3 regions of the Streptomyces sp. NPDC092369 genome follow, and region 3 is predicted to be linked to each of the others. Evidence: predicted binding sites of a transcription regulator. Region 3 holds the regulator's gene; each other region holds the start of a gene.
The links. Region 3 encodes HspR, which represses chaperone genes until heat shock. Its sites were predicted from a motif close to TTGAGNNNNNNNNNCTCAA; they were not measured.
Positions count from the first base shown of each region.

Region 1: a site for HspR is predicted at 2,221-2,239, ahead of dnaK (molecular chaperone DnaK). Genes of this name have one in related genera too.
Region 2: a site for HspR is predicted at 3,191-3,209, ahead of lon (endopeptidase La). Genes of this name have one in related genera too.

Region 1 is NZ_JBIVQP010000001.1:1,451,308-1,457,843, reverse strand. Features, by position in the region: gene ACIQI8_RS06400 (hypothetical protein) at 1-1,594, shown strand, start outside; gene ACIQI8_RS06395 (OsmC family protein) at 1,716-2,144, shown strand; gene dnaK (molecular chaperone DnaK) at 2,286-4,166, shown strand; gene narJ (nitrate reductase molybdenum cofactor assembly chaperone) at 4,171-4,653, opposite strand; gene ACIQI8_RS06380 (SAM-dependent methyltransferase) at 4,800-5,615, opposite strand; gene ACIQI8_RS06375 (helix-turn-helix domain-containing protein) at 5,728-6,536, opposite strand, start outside.
Region 2 is NZ_JBIVQP010000003.1:570,844-577,379, forward strand. Features, by position in the region: gene ACIQI8_RS19450 (lysozyme) at 1-650, shown strand, start outside; gene lon (endopeptidase La) at 748-3,168, opposite strand; gene ACIQI8_RS19460 (GNAT family N-acetyltransferase) at 3,441-4,082, shown strand; gene ACIQI8_RS19465 (rhomboid-like protein) at 4,072-4,830, opposite strand; gene ACIQI8_RS19470 (spermidine synthase) at 5,011-5,688, shown strand; gene ACIQI8_RS19475 (response regulator transcription factor) at 5,820-6,536, shown strand, end outside.
Region 3 is NZ_JBIVQP010000005.1:501,765-508,300, forward strand. Features, by position in the region: gene dnaK (molecular chaperone DnaK) at 1-384, shown strand, start outside; gene grpE (nucleotide exchange factor GrpE) at 381-1,031, shown strand; gene dnaJ (molecular chaperone DnaJ) at 1,065-2,255, shown strand; gene ACIQI8_RS30610 (heat shock protein transcriptional repressor HspR) at 2,261-2,713, shown strand; gene ACIQI8_RS30615 (PA14 domain-containing protein) at 2,800-4,767, opposite strand; gene ACIQI8_RS30620 (PA14 domain-containing protein) at 4,773-6,536, opposite strand, start outside.

The sequences.
Region 1 (6,536 bases), on a different contig from region 3:
CGCCGAACCCGCCGACTGGGCCTGGGCGGTGGCGCACGCCGTGCTCCACCTCGGCTTCGGACACGTGCCGGCCGTCAAGGGCGAGCGCACCCAGCCGGACCGCTTCGACCTCGCCGCGCGCTGCGTCATCGTCAACCGCTTCCTGCTCGGCTTCACCATCGGCCGCACCCCCGAGGAACTGCCCACCGCCTACCCCGACGGCGACGAGGAGCAAGTCGCCGCGCGCTGGCGGCGGGACGGCCTCCCGGCCGCGTACGAGCACTGCGGTACGGCGGGCGGCGAGCCCGACCAGCTGCTCCTGCCCTGGCACGGCTGGCTCGGTCAACCCCCGGACTGGCAGCTGGCGTTCGCCACCGCGCTGACCCGGACCGTGTCCGCGGCGATGGACATGGCGGGCGGCCGCCGTGACTCCCTGACCGGACAGACCGCCGAACTACGGCCCTGGCAGCGGGCGTTGAGCTGGTTCGTCTCCTCCTACCCGCTGCTCGGCGGCATCGCGGCCGGCATCAAGCTGGTCGCCGACGCCGAACTCGCCCGTGCTCACGGCATCGCGGTGGCCGCCGTCAACACCGAGGCCGGCGAGATCTACGTCAACCCGCTGCGGACCTTCGACGACGAGGAGTGGCGGTTCATCCTCGGCCACGAGATGCTGCACGCCGCCCTGCGCCACGGCGACCGCTGCGGCACCCGCGACCCCTATCTCTTCAACATCGCCTGCGACTACGTCGTCAACGGCTGGCTGAGCGAGATGCAGGTCGGCACGATGCCCGAAGGACTGCTGTACGACCGCGAGTTGAGGGGCCTGTCCGCCGAGGAGGTCTACGACCGGATCGCCGGCGACCTGCGCCGCATGCGCCGCCTGGCCACCCTGCGCGGCAAGGGCGTCGGTGACGTGCTCGGCGCCCCGCTGGGCCCGCCCGGCGACTACGTCGACCTCGACGAGTTCTACCGGCGGGGCCTGTGCCAGGGCCTCGACCTGCACCAGCAGCAGGAGCGCGGCCACCTGCCCGGCGGCCTGATCGAGGAGATCCGCGCCCTCAGTCACCCGCCACTGCCCTGGGACGCCCAACTGGCCCGCTGGTTCGACGAGTTCGTGCCCCGACCCGAACCGGTCCGCTCCTACGCCCGTCCCTCGCGCCGTCAGTCCTCCACCCCCGACATCCCGCGCGCGGGCCGGTACTTCCCGCCCGAGGAGATCGCCCGCTGCACCTTCGGCGTGGTCCTCGACACCTCCGGCTCCATGGACCGCGTCCTGCTCGGCAAGGCACTCGGCGCGATCGCCTCGTACGCCGAGGCCCGTGACGTACCGGCCGCCCGCGTCGTCTTCTGCGACGCGGCCGCGCACGACGCCGGTTTCGTGCCGGTGACGGAGATCGCCGGCCGCGTCCGGGTGCACGGCCGCGGCGGTACGGTCCTCCAGCCCGGCATCGACCTCCTGCACCGCGCCGACGACTTCCCGCCCGGCGCCCCGATCCTGGTCATCACCGACGGCTGGTGCGACGTCCTGCGCGTGCGACGCGAGCACGCGTACCTGATCCCGCAGGGCGCCCGACTGCCGTTCAGCGCGCGGGGGCCGGTGTTCCGGGTGCGCTGACCTCACGGCGTGGACGACCGTCCTACCGGTCATGTGGGTGCACCGGCCGAAGGTGTGATCGGATGGTGCCCTGGCACCCGGATACGGGTCCCGCACGGGACCCCACCCGAAAGGAACAATCGTGGCAACCACGCGCTCCGCACACACCGTCTGGGAAGGCAACCTGATCGAGGGCCAAGGTGTCGTGAACTTCGACTCCTCCGGTGCCATCGAGGCGCAGCCGGTCACGTGGGCTTCGCGCTCCCAGGACGCCAACGGCAAGACCAGCCCGGAAGAGCTGATCGCCGCCGCGCACTCCAGCTGCTTCTCCATGGCGCTGTCGCACGCCCTCAACGGCGCCGGCACCCCGCCCACCAAGCTCGTCACCTCGGCCGACGTGAACTTCCAGCCGGGTGAGGGCATCACCGGCATCCACCTCACGGTCGAGGGCACGGTCCCCGGCATCGACGACGAGACCTTCGTCGCCGCCGCCGAGGACGCCAAGAAGAACTGCCCGGTCAGCCAGGCGCTCTCCGGCACGACCATCACGCTGTCGGCCAAGCTCGCCTGACCCCGTAGTCGGTCCCTTCTTCGGTGCCGCGTTTCCCGATCGGAGGCGCGGCATCGTCGTTTCCGGGTAGGCGGCATTGACAACAGCGCACTCAAGTTTTGTGCTGTAGTCGGGGAAGTGCCCTGGCGGAAGGGGACCGAAATGGCACGTGCGGTCGGGATCGATCTGGGGACCACGAACTCGGTGGTCGCCGTCCTGGAGGGCGGCGAACCCACCGTCGTCGCCAACGCGGAGGGAGCCAGGACCACACCGTCGGTGGTGGCCTTCGCCAAGAACGGGGAAGTGCTGGTCGGCGAGGTCGCCAAGCGGCAGGCCGTGACGAACGTGGAGCGCACCGCGCGCTCGGTGAAGCGGTACATGGGCGACGCGGAGTGGCGTTTCCCCGCGGAGGGTTCGATCGACGGGACCCGCTACCGGGCGCAGGAGTTGTCAGCCCGGGTGCTGCAGAAGCTGAAGCGGGACGCCGAGGCCTACCTCGGTGAGGACGTCACGGACGCGGTGATCACCGTGCCGGCGTACTTCGACGACTCGCAGCGGCAGGCGACCAAGGAGGCCGGGGAGGTCGCGGGCCTGAAGGTGCTGCGGATCATCAACGAGCCGACGGCGGCCGCGCTCGCCTACGGTCTGGACCGGGGCGAGGAGCAGACCGTGCTGGTCTTCGACCTCGGCGGCGGCACCTTCGACGTGTCGTTGCTGGAGATCGGCGACGGTGTCATCGAGGTCAAGGCGACCAACGGCGACACCCACTTGGGCGGTGACGACTGGGATCAGCGGGTCGTCGAGTACCTGGTCAAGAAGTTCAAGGGGCAGCAGGGCATCGACCTCGGCACCGACAAGATGGCCCTGCAACGGCTGCGCGAGGGCGCCGAGAAGGCCAAGATCGAGCTGTCGAGCTCGACCGAGACCACCATCAACCTGCCCTACATCACGGCCTCCGCGGCCGGGCCGCTGCACCTCGACGAGAAGATGACCCGGGCGCAGTTCCAGGAGCTGACCGCCGATCTCCTCGACCGCTGCAAGACGCCCTTCCACCAGGCGATCAAGGACGCGAACGTGCCGCTGGCGGCGATCGACCACGTCATCCTGGTCGGCGGCTCGACCCGTATGCCCGCGGTCACCGACCTGGTCAAGGAACTCACCGGCAAGGACCCGCACAAGGGCGTCAACCCGGACGAGGTCGTCGCCGTCGGCGCGGCCCTCCAGGCGGGCGTCATCCGCGGCGACGTCAAGGACGTCCTGCTGCTCGACGTCACCCCGCTGTCCCTCGGCATCGAGACCAAGGGCGGCATCATGACCAAGCTGATCGAGCGCAACACCACGATCCCGACCCGGCGTTCGGAGATCTTCACGACCGCCGCCGACAACCAGCCCTCGGTCGGCATCCAGGTCTACCAGGGCGAACGCGAAATCGCCGCGTACAACAAGAAGTTGGGCGTCTTCGACCTCACCGGTCTGCCGCCCGCGCCGCGCGGGGTGCCGCAGATCGAGGTCGCGTTCGACATCGACGCCAACGGCATCATGCACGTCTCCGCCAAGGACCTCGCGACCGGCCGCGAGCAGAAGATGACGGTCACCGGCGGCTCCGCGCTCCCGAAGAACGACATCGACCGCATGATGCGGGAGGCCGAGCAGTACGCCGACGAGGACCGCAAGCGCCGGGAGGCCGCCGAGACCCGCAACCAGGCCGAGCAACTCGTCTACCAGACCGAGAAGTTCGTCCGCGAGAACGAGGAGCGCGTCCCGGCCGAGACCCGGACCGAGGTCGAGGCCGCGGCCACGGAGCTGAAGGCTCTGCTGGAACAGGACGCCGACACGGCCGCGTTGCGCGCGGGCGTGGAGAAACTCGCCTCCGTCAGCCAGCAGATGGGCCAGGCGATGTACGCCCAGGCCGACCGGCCCGGGACGGACGACTCCGGCGCCAGTACCGGTACCGAGCAGGACACCTCACCGCAGGACGACGAGGGAGTGGTGGACGCGGAGATCGTCGACGAGGACCGGGACCAGAAGGGCGGCGCGGCCTAGGCGCCTACGTGTGCGCGGTCGGGAGGGTGGCGCAGACGGCGTCCAGGACCGACGCGTACGGGGTGCCGAAGCCGGTGAGCCGGGTGCGGAGCCGGTCCAGGGCGGCGCGGTACTCGGTGAGCAGGTCCAGGTTGCCCGTGCGGGCCGTGAACTCCAGGACCGCGGGCAGGAAGTCGGGCAGTTCCTCGTCGGCGAACTCAAGCCCGTGCGTGCGGTACAGCTCCCTGAAGTGGTCCAGGGTCATGCCGCTCCGCCGGGCACCGCCGTCGTGCCACGAACGGAGATACAGGCTGTGCCGGTCGTCGAGGTCGAACACCTGGACGTAGTGCGTGGCAAGCGTCCGGGCCGGGGTGAGGGCCGCGTGGTCGACGAACTCCCTTAGCTGCGGGGCGGCTTCGCGCAGCAGGGGAAGCCGGGCGCGGAAGTCCTCGTCGGGATAGGTCAGGCAGAGCGCGGCCGCCTGGTACAGCACGGCGTCCGAGGGCATCAGGTCTCCTTCCCTCGTCGACCGGGCCGAGAGAGCCACTCGTTTCTCCGCGAGTCCGTGTCCGTCACCTGCGCTCCCTTGCTCGCCCGTGTGTCGAACCTAGGGCGGGGCGGGGGAGCGCACCCGTTCACCGCAGCCGTACGGGTTCAGGCCTTGCGGGCGACCGCGCCGTACAGGGGCACGATGCCCTCCGCCTGGGCCGCCACGTCCTCCGGGTCCGGCCGCCAGCCGTAGACCGAGATGACGCCGGGGCCGAGCAGCTCCAGTCCGTGGAAGAACCGCGAGAACTCGGCCAGGTTGCGCGGGAAGAAGGGGGTGCCGCTGCGCCGGAAGTGGTCGGCGGCCTGCGCGATGGCCTCCGGGTTGAGGTCCGGGGTGACCTGCGACATCACCAGGTAGCTGCCCGGGACGAGGACGTCGACGTACCGCTTGATCAGCCCGTACACGTCGTCGCCCGCGGGGTCCTCGCCCAGGTAGTGGGTGAGCGCGACCAGCGACAGCGCGATCGGCTGCGTGAAGTCGAGGCTCTCGCCGGCCAGCCGCAGGATCGTGTCCGGGTCGCGGACGTCCGCGTGCACGTACTCCGTGCTGCCCTCGGCCGAGCCGTGCAGCAGCGCCTCCGCGTGCCGCAGGACGATCGGGTCGTTGTCCGCGTACACCACCTTCGAGTCCGGGGCGATGCCCTGCGCCACCTGGTGCAGGTTGGGCTCGGTGGGGATGCCCGTGCCGATGTCCAGGAACTGGCGGATGCCGGCCTCGGCGACGGTACGGGTCGCCCGGTGCATGAAGCGGCGGTTGGCGCGCGCCCCGCGCACCGCCGTCCCGTCCGCGGCGAGGATCCGGCGGGCCAGCTCCTCGTCCACCGGGTAGTTGTCCTTGCCGCCCAGCCACCAGTCGTACACCCGGGCCGGGTGCGGCCGGCTGGTGTCTATCTGGACGGGTGCGCCGTCGGATCCGGTCATGCGGAGTCTTCTCCTCGGTGTGGGAAAGGTGCGGTGCGTGACGCAGGAGGTGCCGTGGGGGGAGAAGTGCGGGTGGTTCCGGGCTGTGCTGTGCCGCTCAGGGACGGGCCGCTCAGAAGTCCTCGCGGCACTCCCGCAGCAGCTTCTTGGTGCGCTCGGCCGAGGCCGCGCGCGCCGTCATGTGGTCGAGGACCTCCAGGTGCGCGGAGACCTCGCTGCGGGAGTCGAGGTACAGGGCACCGGTCAGGTACTCGGTGAAGACCATGTCGGGCAGCTCCGGCTCGGCGAAGCGGAACAGGGTGAAGGGCGCGTACGTCCCCGGGTGCGGACCGTCCTCGAACTCGGCGATCTGGAGCGTGACGCGGTCGCGCTCGGCGTACTCCAGGAGCTTGTCCAGCTGTCCGCGCATCACCTCGCCGCGGATGCTCACCGGCCGCCGCAGCACCGTCTCGTCCATGATCACCCACAGGTGGGGCGGGTCGGGCCGGTCAAGGAGACGCTGGCGGGTCATGCGCAGGGTCACATGCCGCTCGATGGCCCCCGGCTCGGTCTGCCCGACCGTGCCCGCCTCCATGACGGCTCGCGCGTAGTCCTCGGTCTGCAGCAGGCCGGGCACGAAGTGCGGCTCGTAGGAGCGGATGAGCCGGGCGGCGCCCTCCAGGCTCACGTACAGGCTGAACCAGTCCGGCAGCACGTCGTGGAAGCGTTGCCACCAGCCCGGCCGGTTCGCCTCCTCGGCCAGCGTGACGAACGCCGTCGCCTCTTCCTCCGCGACCCCGTACGTCTCCAGCAGCACCTGGACATACGGGATCTTCAACGCGACGTCGGCCATTTCCATCCGCCGTACGGTCGCCGGAGCCACCCGCAGTACCCGGGCGGCCTCCTCACGCTTGAGGCCGGCCGCCTCCCGGAGTTCCTGCA
Region 2 (6,536 bases), on a different contig from region 3:
GCACGCCGGTTCCCGGTGACGCCACCCAGACCGAGGGCGTCGACGTCTCCGGCTACCAGGGCAACGTCGCCTGGGCGACCCTGTGGAGCAGCGGGGTCCGGTGGGCGTACAGCAAGGCGACGGAAGGCACGTACTACACGAACCCCTACTTCGCCCAGCAGTACAACGGCTCCTACGACGTCGGCATGATCCGCGGCGCGTACCACTTCGCCACCCCCGACACGACCAGCGGCGCCACCCAGGCCAACTACTTCGCCGACCACGGCGGCGCCTGGTCCCGGGACGGCAGGACCCTCCCCGGCGTCCTCGACATCGAGTGGAACCCCTACGGCGCCGCCTGCTACGGCAAGACCACGGCCGCGATGGTCAGCTGGATCGCCGACTTCCTGAACACCTACAAGGCCCGCACGGGCCGTGACGCCGTCATCTACACGGCGACCAGCTGGTGGACCCAGTGCACCGGGAACTACGCCGGCTTCGCCACCGCCAACCCGCTCTGGATCGCCCGGTACGCCACGGCCCCGGGGACGCTGCCGGCCGGCTGGAGCTACTACACGATGTGGCAGTACACCTCGTCCGGACCGACCGTCGGCGACCACGACAAGTTCAATGGGGCCCTCGACCGGGTGGTGGCGCTGGCCAACGGCTGAGGCGCGCACGGCATAGGAGAGCGCAGGAAAAAGGCGCGAGAAAAAGGCCCGGGCCTCCCTCACGGGACCCGGGCCTTCCCCTATCCGATGCCGTCCGTCACGCCGCCACCGGAACCTCCGACTCCGTCTCCGCGCCGTTGGTGGCCGGCGACAGGGCCAGTTCCAGGACCTGCCGGACGTCGGTCACGGCGTGGACGTCGAGCTTGTCCAGGACCTCCGCGGGGACGTCGTCCAGGTCGGGTTCGTTGCGCTTGGGGATGATGACGGTGGTGACACCCGCCCGGTGCGCGGCCAGCAGCTTCTGCTTGACGCCGCCGATCGGGAGCACCCGGCCGGTCAGCGAGACCTCGCCCGTCATGGCCACGTCCGTGCGGACGAGCCGCCCCGACAGGAGCGACGCCAGGGCCGTCGTCATGGTGACGCCGGCGCTCGGGCCGTCCTTGGGGACCGCGCCCGCCGGGAAGTGGATGTGCACGCCGCGGTCCTTCAGGTCCGCGACCGGCAGTTCCAGTTCGGCTCCGTGCGAGCGCAGGAAGGACAGCGCGATCTGCGCCGACTCCTTCATCACGTCGCCCAGCTGACCGGTGAGGGTCAGACCCGCCGCGCCCGTCTCCGGGTCCGCGAGGGACGCCTCGACGAACAGGACGTCTCCGCCGGCTCCGGTGACCGCGAGGCCGGTGGCGACACCCGGGACCGCCGTACGGCGCTCGGCCGGGTCCTGCGCCGACTCCGGGACGTGGTGCGGGCGGCCGATCAGGTCGCGCAGCTCCGCGTCCGTGACGGTGAACGGCAGCTCCCGCTCGCCCAGTTCGTGCTGCGCCGCGACCTTGCGGAGCAGCCGTGCGATGGAGCGCTCCAGGGTGCGGACGCCCGCCTCGCGCGTGTACTCACCGGAGAGCTTGCGCAGCGCGCTCTCGTCGATGACCACCTCGTCCTCGTTCAGACCCGCCCGCTCCAGCTGGCGCGGGAGCAGGTGGTCGCGGGCGATGACGACCTTCTCGTCCTCGGTGTAGCCGTCCAGCCGGACCAGTTCCATCCGGTCCAGGAGGGCCTCCGGGATGGCTTCGAGCACGTTGGCCGTCGCCAGGAAGACCACGTCGCTCAGGTCGAGCTCGACCTCCAGGTAGTGGTCGCGGAAGGTGTGGTTCTGCGCCGGGTCCAGGACCTCCAGCAGGGCCGCCGCGGGGTCGCCGCGGAAGTCCGAGCCGACCTTGTCGATCTCGTCCAGCAGGACGACCGGGTTCATCGAACCGGCCTCCTTGATCGCCCGGACGATCCGGCCGGGCAGCGCGCCGACGTACGTACGCCGGTGCCCGCGGATCTCCGCCTCGTCGCGGACACCGCCGAGGGCGACACGGACGAACTTGCGGCCCATGGCGTGCGCGACGGACTCGCCGAGCGAGGTCTTGCCGACGCCGGGCGGGCCGACGAGGGCCAGGACGGCACCGCCGCGCCGGCCGCCGATGACGCCCAGACCGCGGTCGGTACGGCGCTTGCGCACCGCCAGGTACTCGGTGATGCGCGCCTTCACGTCCTCCAGGCCGGAGTGCTCGGCGTCGAGGATCGCCTTGGCGCCCCGGATGTCGTACTCGTCCTCGGTCCGCTCGTTCCACGGCAGTTCGAGGACCGTGTCCAGCCAGGTGCGGATCCAGGAGCCCTCGGGGGACTGGTCGCTGGACCGCTCCAGCTTCTCGACCTCCTTGAGCGCGGCCTCACGGACCTTCTCGGGCAGGTCGGCGGCCTCCACGCGGGCGCGGTAGTCGTCGGACTCCTCGCCCTCCTGCTCGCCGTTCAGATCGCGCAGCTCCTTGCGGACCGCCTCCAGCTGGCGGCGGAGCAGGAACTCGCGCTGCTGCTTGTCGACGCCCTCCTGGACGTCCTTGGCGATCGTCTCGGCCACGTCCTGCTCGGCGAGGTGGTCGCGCAGCTGCTGGGTGGCGAGCTTGAGGCGGGCGATCGGGTCGCCGGTCTCCAGCAGCTCGATCTTCTGCTCGGTGGTGAGGAACGGCGAGTAACCGGAGTTGTCCGCGAGCTGGCCCACGTCGTCGATGGCCTGGACGCGGTCCACGACCTGCCAGGCGGCGCGCTTGCGCAGCCAGGCGGTGGCGAGGGCCTTGTACTCCTTCACAAGTTCGGTGACGTGACCGGGCAGCGGCTCGGGCACGGTCTCCTCGATCCGGGTGCCCTCGACCCACAGGGCGGCACCCGGTCCGGTGGTACCGGCGCCGATCCGGACCCGTCCGCGGGCGCGGATCAGGGCACCGGGGTCACCGTCGGCCAGCCGGCCGACCTGCTCCACGGTGCCGAGCACGCCGGTGCTCGGGTAGGTCCCGTCGATCCGTGGGACCAACAGCACCCGCGGCTTTCCTGGCTCGTTGCGGGCGGCGGCCTGCGCGGCCTCCACGGCGGCACGTACATCGGTGTCGTTCAGGTCCAGCGGAACCACCATGCCGGGCAGCACGACCTCGCCGTCGAGCGGCAGCACGGGCAGGGTGAGCGGTGTGGACGTCGAAGCCATGATCTCCCCTTCGGCATTCAAGTTGAGCTATGCCGACTCAATGCGTGGCGCTTCGCGGATGTTCCCGGTCCACTGTTCGCTGTGAGCAAACCGGCGTTGAGCTGGACGTTTACTGAGGGCTGCGCCCCCAGACCCCCCTTCGGCCCTTAAGGGGCCTCGTCCTCAAACGCCGGACGGGCTGAGTTTGTGCCGGGCCGCATTTGAGGGGTGTCGCCGGTCCAGGGTTGCGTAATACTCTGAGTGCTTGATCGATCCTTACTGGAGGACGAAACGTGAACGACCTCGTGCGCGCCTGGGTGGACGGATGGGTTCTGTCTCGCGGAGCAGCCCCGCCCGTCGAAGAACCGTGGGGGTGGAGCGTCGACGTGGGGCAGGTCGAGCAGGTCTCCCGGAGGGTGCTGGGGGACATCGGCGCCGACGTCGAGGAAGCCGTCGTACGGAAGGTGGCGGACTCCGTGACGGGCTACGGCGTCTGGCTGAAGGTCTTCGCGGATCCGGCGCTGGTACGGGGGTGGCTGGGCCCGGGGTGGTGGATCGACCCGGAGCCTGGGTTCCTGATGTCGGTGCCCCTGACTCGGGACGCGCCGCCGGCCGCGCCGGACGGCTACCGGCTGCGCACCTGGAGCCGCGGCCCGGTCACCCAGGCAGTGGTGACGGCCCCGGACGGTGCTCTGGCGGCCCGCGGGCAGGTCGGCGTCAGCGGGGCGACGGCCGTCGTGGACCGGGTGGAGACCGCCGAGGCCCACCGCCGCAAGGGCCTGGGGGGCCTCGTCGTACGCACCCTCCAGGCGACCGCGGCCGAACAGGGCGCACGGACAGGCGTCCTCGCGGGCACCCCCGACGGACGAGCACTGTACGAACACCTCGGCTGGACCACGACCGCACTCCTGACGAGCGCCAAGTTCACCGGCTGAGGGTTCCCCGCCATCGTCGAACCACCGGCCACATCGCCACCCCTATGGCCAGCGAGATCACATGCCCCCAGTTCGTCAGAGGATCCGTGAACTCGATCAAGTCCTCGATCAGCGAGCCGCCGAACAGCACGAGCAACGGCCATCGCACCCACGGGGACACCAGTCCGGCCAGAGCACCGACGCTCGTGGCGACGCCGAAGCTGATCCCGTAGTCCATCCGGTGCAGCGAGCTGTCCGGAAGGTGCCCGACCAGCACCGCGAGCCCCACCGGGACCTCGGTCGCGAGGGTCGCCAGGACGTGGCCGGCCAGGAAGACGACCGCCGTACGCGCTCCGCCTATCCGTCGCTCCAGCGCGGTCAGGACGAGCAGGAAGAGGACGGCGTACGGCGTGACGATCCCGCCCGCGATCCACAGCGCGCTGGTGAGCAGCACGAACACCGGCGTCCGCAGGAGGTGGTCCACGTCCGTGCTGGAGCCCTGGTGGAGGGCGTGCACAAGAGAGGGGGCGGCGTCGGCGACGATCAGCGACGTGAGGGCGAGGACCACCGCGAAGCCGAAGGTGAACGGTGTGCCGGTGGGGGTGGGGAGGAGACGCAGGACGCGCGGGACGCGAAGGGCTTGCGCCGGGGGTGTCGCTGCCGGCGTTCCTTGCATGTCACCGGCGGACGCGGCACAGCGGCTCCGCTGCCTCGGTACTCCGTCCAGCAGGCCGGAGGCCTTCGCGTCGGCCGGTGGGGCGGGATCCACGGTGAGGCACTCCTTCCGTTTCGTCCCAGCCTTCGACGCCCCGGGGCCCCCTGTCTATGACGAGCGCCACGTGGGGGGTGATTCTCAGGAAGCTCTCAAGCTTCCGGCGCGTCCGGCGGCCATGGGTGGTCAACCCCTCATTCCCGTGGCCGTAAAGCCGAGTTCGTGCAGGATGGGCTGATGACCGCCTTCTATGACAGCCCAGTGGTCCTGGACCGGCGCGAGGGACCGTACGGCGAGGTCGTGCTGCGTCGGCACGGCGACCTGCTGCAGATCATCGCCAACGGGTGCTTCCTGATGGACACCTCGGACGGCCGTTCGGAGCGGCTGCTGGTCGACGCGGCGCTCTCCGCGCTGGACGGCCGGGAGCGGCCGGAGCTGCTGATCGGCGGGCTCGGCGTCGGCTTCTCGCTCGCACACGCGGCAGCGAACCCGCGTTGGGGCGCGATCACGGTCGTGGAGCGGGAGCACGCCGTCGTGGACTGGCATCTGGACGGGCCGCTGTCCGGTATTTCGGACAGGGCGATCGCCGATCCGCGCACCCGCATCACCGAGACCGACCTGCTCGATCACGTCAATGAGACGTGCGACACGTATGACGCGCTGTGCCTGGACATCGACAACGGCCCGGACTGGACCGTCACGGAGGGCAATGACGGGCTCTACTCGGCGGCCGGACTCGCAGGCTGCGCACGGGTGTTGAGGCCTGGTGGGGTGCTCGCGGTGTGGTCCGCGCAGCCCTCTCCGGAATTTGAAGGAACACTGCGGAATGCCGGGTTCCAACGGGTGCGTACCGAAGAGATCCCGGTTGCCCGGGGAGTTCCGGACGTCGTGCACCTCGCTGTCCGACCTGGATAGCCGTGGCACCGTTACTCCCCGTACCCTGCTGCCCTGGCGCGGATCATTCAAGCGTCAATCGCAAGCATGCCCAGGCATGGGCAGCCAAGGGATCACCCCACGGATTCCGGAAAGCAACTCAGGGGCGGGCGATGGAGCAGACACACACCGCACACAACGGCACAGCGACGACCCCGGGCGCACAGCGCCGGGTACTGGTGGTCGAGGACGACCCGACGATCGTCGACGCCATCGCGGCCCGCCTGCGCGCCGAAGGTTTCGTCGTGCAGACCGCGAGCGACGGCCCGTCGGCCGTCGACACGGCCGAGGCCTGGCAGCCCGATCTGCTGATCCTCGACATCATGCTGCCCGGCTTCGACGGCCTGGAGGTCTGCCGACGTGTGCAGGCCCAGCGCCCGGTGCCGGTGCTGATGCTGACCGCGCGCGACGACGAGACCGACATGCTGGTCGGGCTCGGGGTCGGCGCCGACGACTACATGACCAAGCCGTTCTCGATGCGCGAGCTGGCCGCGCGGGTGCACGTCCTGCTGCGCCGGGTGGAGCGGGCCGTGGTGGCCGCGTCCACCCCGCGCTCGGGCATCCTGCGCCTGGGCGAGCTGGAGATCGACCACGCACAGCGCCGGGTACGGGTGCGCAGCGAGGACGTGCACCTCACCCCCACCGAGTTCGACCTGCTGGTCTGCCTGGCCAACACCCCGCGCGCGGTGCTCTCCCGTGAGCAGCTGCTGGCCGAGGTGTGGGACTGGGCGGACGCCTCCGGCACCCGGACCGTCGACAGCCACATCAAGGCGCTGCGCCGGAAGATCGGCGCCGAGCGGATCCGCACGGTGCACGGTGTGGGCTACGCG
Region 3 (6,536 bases):
GAGGCCGAGAAGTACGCGGAGGAGGACCACGCCCGCCGCGAGTCCGCCGAGACCCGCAACCAGGGCGAGCAGCTCGTCTACCAGACCGAGAAGTTCCTCAAGGACAACGAGGACAAGGTCCCGGGCGACATCAAGACCGAGGTCGAGGCCTCCGTCGAGGAGCTGAAGGCCGCGCTCAAGGGCGAGGACACCGCCGAGATCCGCACCGCCACCGAGAAGGTCGCGGCCGTCTCGCAGAAGCTGGGCCAGGCCATGTACGCCGACGCCCAGGGTGCCCAGGCCGCCGGTGGCGCGTCCGCCGACGCCGGTGACGCCCCCAAGGCCGACGACGACGTCGTGGACGCGGAGATCGTGGACGACGAGCGCAAGGACGGTGCCGCGTGACGGAGGAGACCCCGGGCTTCGACGAGAAGCCCGACGTCCCCTCCGGCGCCACCCCCGAAGACGCCGAGCCGAAGGCCGCCTCCCCCTCCACGGAGGAGGGGGCGGCCCCGGCCGGGGACGCGAGTCTGCAGATCGCCGGTCTGACGGCCCAGCTGGACCAGGTGCGCAAGGCCCTTGAGGAGCGCACCGGAGACCTCCAGCGGCTGCAGGCCGAATTCCAGAACTACCGCCGCCGTGTGGAGCGGGACCGGGTCACGGTCAAGGAGATCGCCGTCGCGAACCTCCTGACCGAACTCCTGCCCGTGCTCGACGACATCGGCCGCGCGCGGGAACACGGCGAGTTCGTCGGCGGCTTCAAGTCCGTCGGGGAGTCGCTGGAGACCGTCGCGGCGAAGATGGGACTGCAGCAGTTCGGCAAGGAGGGCGAGCCCTTCGACCCGACCATCCACGAGGCCCTGATGCACTCGTACGCGCCGGACGTCACCGAGACGACCTGCGTGGCGATCCTGCAGCCCGGGTACCGCTTCGGCGAGCGCACCATCCGCCCCGCGCGGGTGGCCGTCGCCGAACCCCAGCCCGGGGCGCAGCCCGTCAAGGCCGAGGACGAGGCCGATGACGAGAAGGACAACGGCCCTGAGGAGGGCTGACGTAGACACCGTACGGAAGGAGGGACGTCGAGGATGAGCACCAAGGACTTCATCGAGAAGGACTACTACAAGGTCCTCGGCGTTCCCAAGGACGCCACTGAGGCCGAGATCAAGAAGGCCTACCGGAAGCTCGCCCGCGAGTTCCACCCGGACGCCAACAAGGGCAACGCCAAGGCGGAGGAGCGCTTCAAGGAGATCTCCGAGGCGAACGACGTCCTCGGCGACCCCAAGAAGCGCAAGGAGTACGACGAGGCCCGCGCCCTCTTCGGCAACGGCGGCTACCGCCCGGGGCCGGGCGGCGCGGGCGGCGGCAACTTCAACTTCGACCTGGGCGACCTCTTCGGAGGCGGCGCCCAGGGCGGCGCCGGAGGCCAGGGTGCCGGCGGCTTCGGCGGCGGCCTCGGAGACGTCTTCGGGGGCCTGTTCAACCGCGGTGGCGCGGGCACGACCCGTACCCAGCCGCGGCGCGGCCAGGACATCGACACCGAGGTCAGCCTCAGCTTCACCGAGGCGATCGAGGGGGCGACGGTCCCGCTGCGCATGTCCTCGCAGGCCCCCTGCAAGGCCTGTTCGGGCACCGGCGACGCGAACGGCAACCCTCGGGTGTGCCCGACCTGCGTCGGCACCGGCCAGGTGGCCCGGGGTTCGGGCGGCGGCTTCTCGCTCACCGACCCCTGCCCCGACTGCAAGGGCCGCGGCCTGATCGCCGAGACGCCCTGCGAGGTCTGCAAGGGCAGCGGCCGGGCCAAGTCCTCCAGGACCATGCAGGTCCGCATCCCCGCCGGCGTGGCGGACAGCCAGCGGATCCGGCTGCGCGGCAAGGGCGCACCGGGCGAGCGCGGCGGTCCGGCCGGCGACCTGTACGTCACCGTGCACGTCGACGCCCACCCGGTCTTCGGCCGCAGGGACGACAACCTCACGGTGACCGTGCCGGTGACGTTCTCCGAGGCGGCGCTCGGCGGCGAGGTCAGGGTCCCGACCCTGGGCGGACCGCCGGTCACCCTGAAGCTGCCGCCGGGCACGCCCAACGGCCGCACCATGCGCGCCCGCGGCAAGGGCGCGGTCCGCAAGGACGGCACCCGCGGGGACCTGCTGGTCACCGTCGAGGTGAGTGTCCCGAAGGACGTGACGGGGAAGGCTCGTGACGCACTGGAGGCGTACCGAGAAGCGACCGCGGGCGAGGACCCGCGGGCGGAGCTGTTCCAGGCCGCGAAGGGAGCATGAGAGAGATGGACGGCCGTCGACGTAACCCATACGAGTTGACCGAGGAGACTCCGGTCTACGTCATTTCGGTGGCGGCCCAGCTCTCCGGCCTGCACCCGCAGACGCTGCGCCAGTACGACCGCCTCGGCCTGGTCTCCCCGGACCGCACGGCCGGGCGCGGTCGCCGCTACTCGGCCCGCGACATCGAACTGCTGCGCACCGTCCAGCAGTTGTCGCAGAACGAGGGCATCAACCTGGCCGGCATCAAGCGCATCATCGAGCTGGAGAACCAGGTCATGGCGCTCCAGCAGCGCGTCGCCGAACTCCAGTCGGCGGTCGACGGCGCGGCGGCGGCGATGCAGCAGCGCGAGGCCGCGGTGCACGCGTCCTACCGGCGCGACCTGGTGCCGTACCAGGAGGTGCAGCAGACCAGCGCGTTGGTGGTGTGGCGGCCCAAGCGCCAGCAGTCCTCGGACTGACGCCCGCACCTGCGTGAGAGGGGCCCGGAGTTCTCTCCGGGCCCCTCTCGCGTGCCGGCGTGCTCGGACACGTGCTCAGATCGCGTCTACGGCTCCAGGATCGCCCAGTCCGCCCCGGGCGCCGACTCCGTGCCGTCGGCGTACAGCGCGCTCACCCAGTAGTGGTGGGTGGTGCCGCGGGCGGCGGTCGTGTCGTCGTAGGAGAGCTCCGTGGTGGTCGCCAGCTTCTCGTACGCCTCCGTGGCCGGGTTCCAGCGGTAGACCCGGTAGCCCGTCGCCGAGTCGGCCGTGTTCCACGCCAGGCCGACGCCCGAGGCGGTCGCGGTCGCCGTCAGGGCGATCGGCGAGTCCTCCGGGGTCGCCACCGACGGGGTCAGGTCCAGCTCGTCGACCGTGACGGCGTACACGGGACCCGACGACCACCTGGTGGAGTTGCCCGCGGTGTCGACCGCGGCCACGAAGTAGCAGCGGTGGTCGCCGTCGGGCAGGGTCACGTCCGTGTGGCGCGAGGTGGACGGGGACAGCCACGCCCACTCCGACATGGAGCAGACCTGTTCCTCGCCCTCCTCGCCGAGGACGGTGCCCCGGTAGACCGCGTACCGGGCCAGGTCGGGCTCGGTGTTGTCGTCCCAGTCCAGCTCGATGCCGTACTCCGTGGCCGTCGCGGTCAGCCCGGTCACCGGGGCCGGCGCCTTGTCCGAGGCGAGCGTGGTCACGGTGACCGTCGCGGAGGGGAGGGAGACGGCGCGCGCCTGGTCCTCCGTCGTCACCGCGTAGTGGTACGTGGTGTCCTCCGCCGCCGAGTGGTCGCCGCAGCTGTAGCGCCGTGCCCCGTCGGCGAGTTCCTTGTACGTCGTGGTGCACGACACCGGCGTGGTGGACGTGTTCACCGGCAGGGTCGTCGAGCGGTACACGTGGAAGGTGAGGACGTGCGCGTCCTCCGGCCTCACCGTCCAGGACAGCAGCGCGGCCCCGATGTCCGCCGTCGCCGTGAGGTCGCGCGGCGCGGCGGGTGACCGGTGCGCGCTCACGGCGTCGCTGTACGGGGAGAGATGGCCGGAGCCGTCCACCGCGGCGACCTTGTAGGCGTACGTGGAGACCCGGTCGAGCGTGTCGTCGCTGAGGTGGTTGGAGCCGACGTCGGTGACCTTGTCGGCGCCGCCCGGATTCGTGCGCACCACGCGGTACTTGACGGCCCCGGGTACCGCCCGCCAGGACAGTTCGGCGGCGGTGTCCGTGACCGAGGAGGCGAGGCCGCCCGGCGCGGTCAGCGTGATGCTGGTGACCAACTGGTCGGCGGTACCGGCCGATTCGTTGCCCGCCTTGTCGTAGGCGCGCACCTCGTAGTAGTAGACCGCGCCGGTCGCGGGCGGGGTGTCCGTGTACGAGGTCGCGGTCGTGCCGGCCAGCCGCGTCCAACTCGTGCTGTCCCGCAGCCGCCGGTAGACCCGGTACCCCGCGAGATCCATCTCGACGTTCCTGCCCCAGCTCAGCTTCGCCTTGTTGCCCGCCGTGTCGTACGACACCAGCGGGTCCCTCGGCGGGAGGGGCTTGACCTTGTCGACGCTCGCCGAAGTGCGGGGCGTGTACGCGAACTTGACCTTGGCTGCGCCGGTCCAGTTGACGTAGTCGACGCGGAGGGTGTGCCTGCCCTTCGGCACGGTCACGTTGACGGTCTTGCCCACGGCCTTGGAGGTGTTCTTCCACAGGTCGACCTTGCGGACGCCGTCGACGTACACCCGTATCCCGTCCAGCCCGGAGGCGGTGAGCGCGAAGGGCCCGCCGGAGCCGAAGTCGCGGGTCACGCTCCAGCGCACGCCGAAGTTGTCCTTCGGGAGGCCGGTGGAGGGGGCGCCGCTCCAGCTCTCGTCGATCGCGCTGTCGCAGTCCGTCTTCTTCGGGGTGCCCTTGAAGGTGGTGTTGGCGAAGAACTGCCGCTTGAGCACAGGGGAGTTGCAGCCGGTGGCCGCCGAGGCCGAGGGAGTGGCCACGGCGGTGAGGACACCGCACGTGCCGGCCAGCACCACGGCCGTGGCCTGAAGGGCCGTCTTCATCGGGGTCACTCTCCGCTCGGCAGGGACACGGCGGAGTCCACGTTGCTGAAGGTCTCCGAGCCGTCGCGGGCGACGACCGAGAGCAGGTAGTAGACGGTTGTGCCGGGGGGCAGGGTCCTGTCGACGTAGCTGGTGGCGGTGGGCGCCAGCGGCACGTCGGTCAGGCGGACGTAGGTGCCGCTCGTACGGTCCCAGCGGTAGACGTTGATGCCGGCCGCCTCCGTCGCGACCGAGTCGGCGCACTCGACGTACATGCCGCCCGCGTCGCCGAGAGTCGTGTACGCGGCCACGAAGCAGGGCGCGGTGTCCTCGGGGACGGTCGTCGGCCGCAGGTCCTGCTCGGTGACGGTGACCGTGGAGACGGGGCTGTCCCAGTCGTTGCCCCTCTGGTCGGCGCTGTTGCCGTAGACGTCGACGGGAACGACGGCGTACTTCCTGGTCTCACCGTCGGCGACCGACGGTCCGGCGACGTACTCGGACGTGCTCCCGGAGACCGTGTCGAGGTACTCGAGCCCGGAGTGGGGGGCGTACTCGTAGATCTGGTACCTGTCCAGGTCCGCCGCAGGACTGTCGTCCCAGTCCAACTTGACGCCGTACTCCAGGGGTTCGGCCGTCAGGTGGGTTACGGGCGGCGGCGGGATCTCGTCGCCGGGGCGCGTCACGGTCATCTCGGCGGAGCCGGTGGACCAGCGCCCTGCGGTGTTCTGCCGGGTCATCACGTAGTGGTACGTGGTGCCCTGGTCGCCCTCTTCGTCCACGCAACTGCGGATCCTGGCGCCGGCCGCGTCGGTACGGATCTCACGGTCACGGCAGTTGACGAGGTTGTCGTATGTCGTCTCGACCGGGGAGGTCGTCGAGCGGTACACGTCGTAGTCGGTGCTGTCGCCGCCCGGCGCCTCGGTCCAGGTGAAGACAACGCCGTAACTGGGCACGGTCGCCGTCACGTTCTGCGGCGGGAGGATGGAGCGGGTGGAGCGGACGGCGGCGGAGCGCGCGGTGTTCCCGGCCCTGTCGACGGCGGTGACCACGTAGTCGTAGGCCTTGCCGTACGACGCCTCGGTGTCGGCGTACGTGAGGGTGGCGGCGGTGGTCTCGTCGATCTGGGTGTAGGAGGTCTCGGTGCTCGGCTTGCGCAGGATCCGGTACTTGGCCGCGTCCGAAGGGCCGGTCCAGGAGAGGTTGTTGGAGGCCTCGACGCCTTCCGCTGCGAGGACGGGCTTGGCGGGCGAGGTCGTGTCCCACGTGGAGATCGGCCCCAGGTCCGCGGTGCCGGCCGATTCGTTGCCGGCCTTGTCGTAGGCGCGGACCTCGTAGTAGTAGGACTCACCCGTGGCCGGCGGGGCATCGGTGTGGCTGCGGGCGGTGGTCGTGGCCACCTTGGTCCAGGTGCCGGACCCCTTCACCCGCCGATAGAGGCGGTAGCCGGCGAGGTCCATCTCCTTGTTCGCCGACCACGTGACCTTGCCGGACGAGACGAACTCCTCGTCGAGGTACTCGACCTCGGCGCTCGTCGGGACGAGCGGCTTGACCTTGTCGACCGTCGCCGAAGTCCTGGGCGTGTAGCCGACCTTGACCTTCGCGGCGCCCTTCCAGTTCACGTAGTCGATCCGCAGGGTGTGCGTGCCCTTGGGGATCGTCACGTTGACGGTCTTGGTGCGCGAACCGGTCGTGTCGGACCAGAGGTTGATCTTGCGGCTGTCGTCCAGGTAGACGCGGATGCCGTCGGTCGCGGTGGCGGTGAGCGCGAAAGGCCCGCCGGAGCCGAAGTC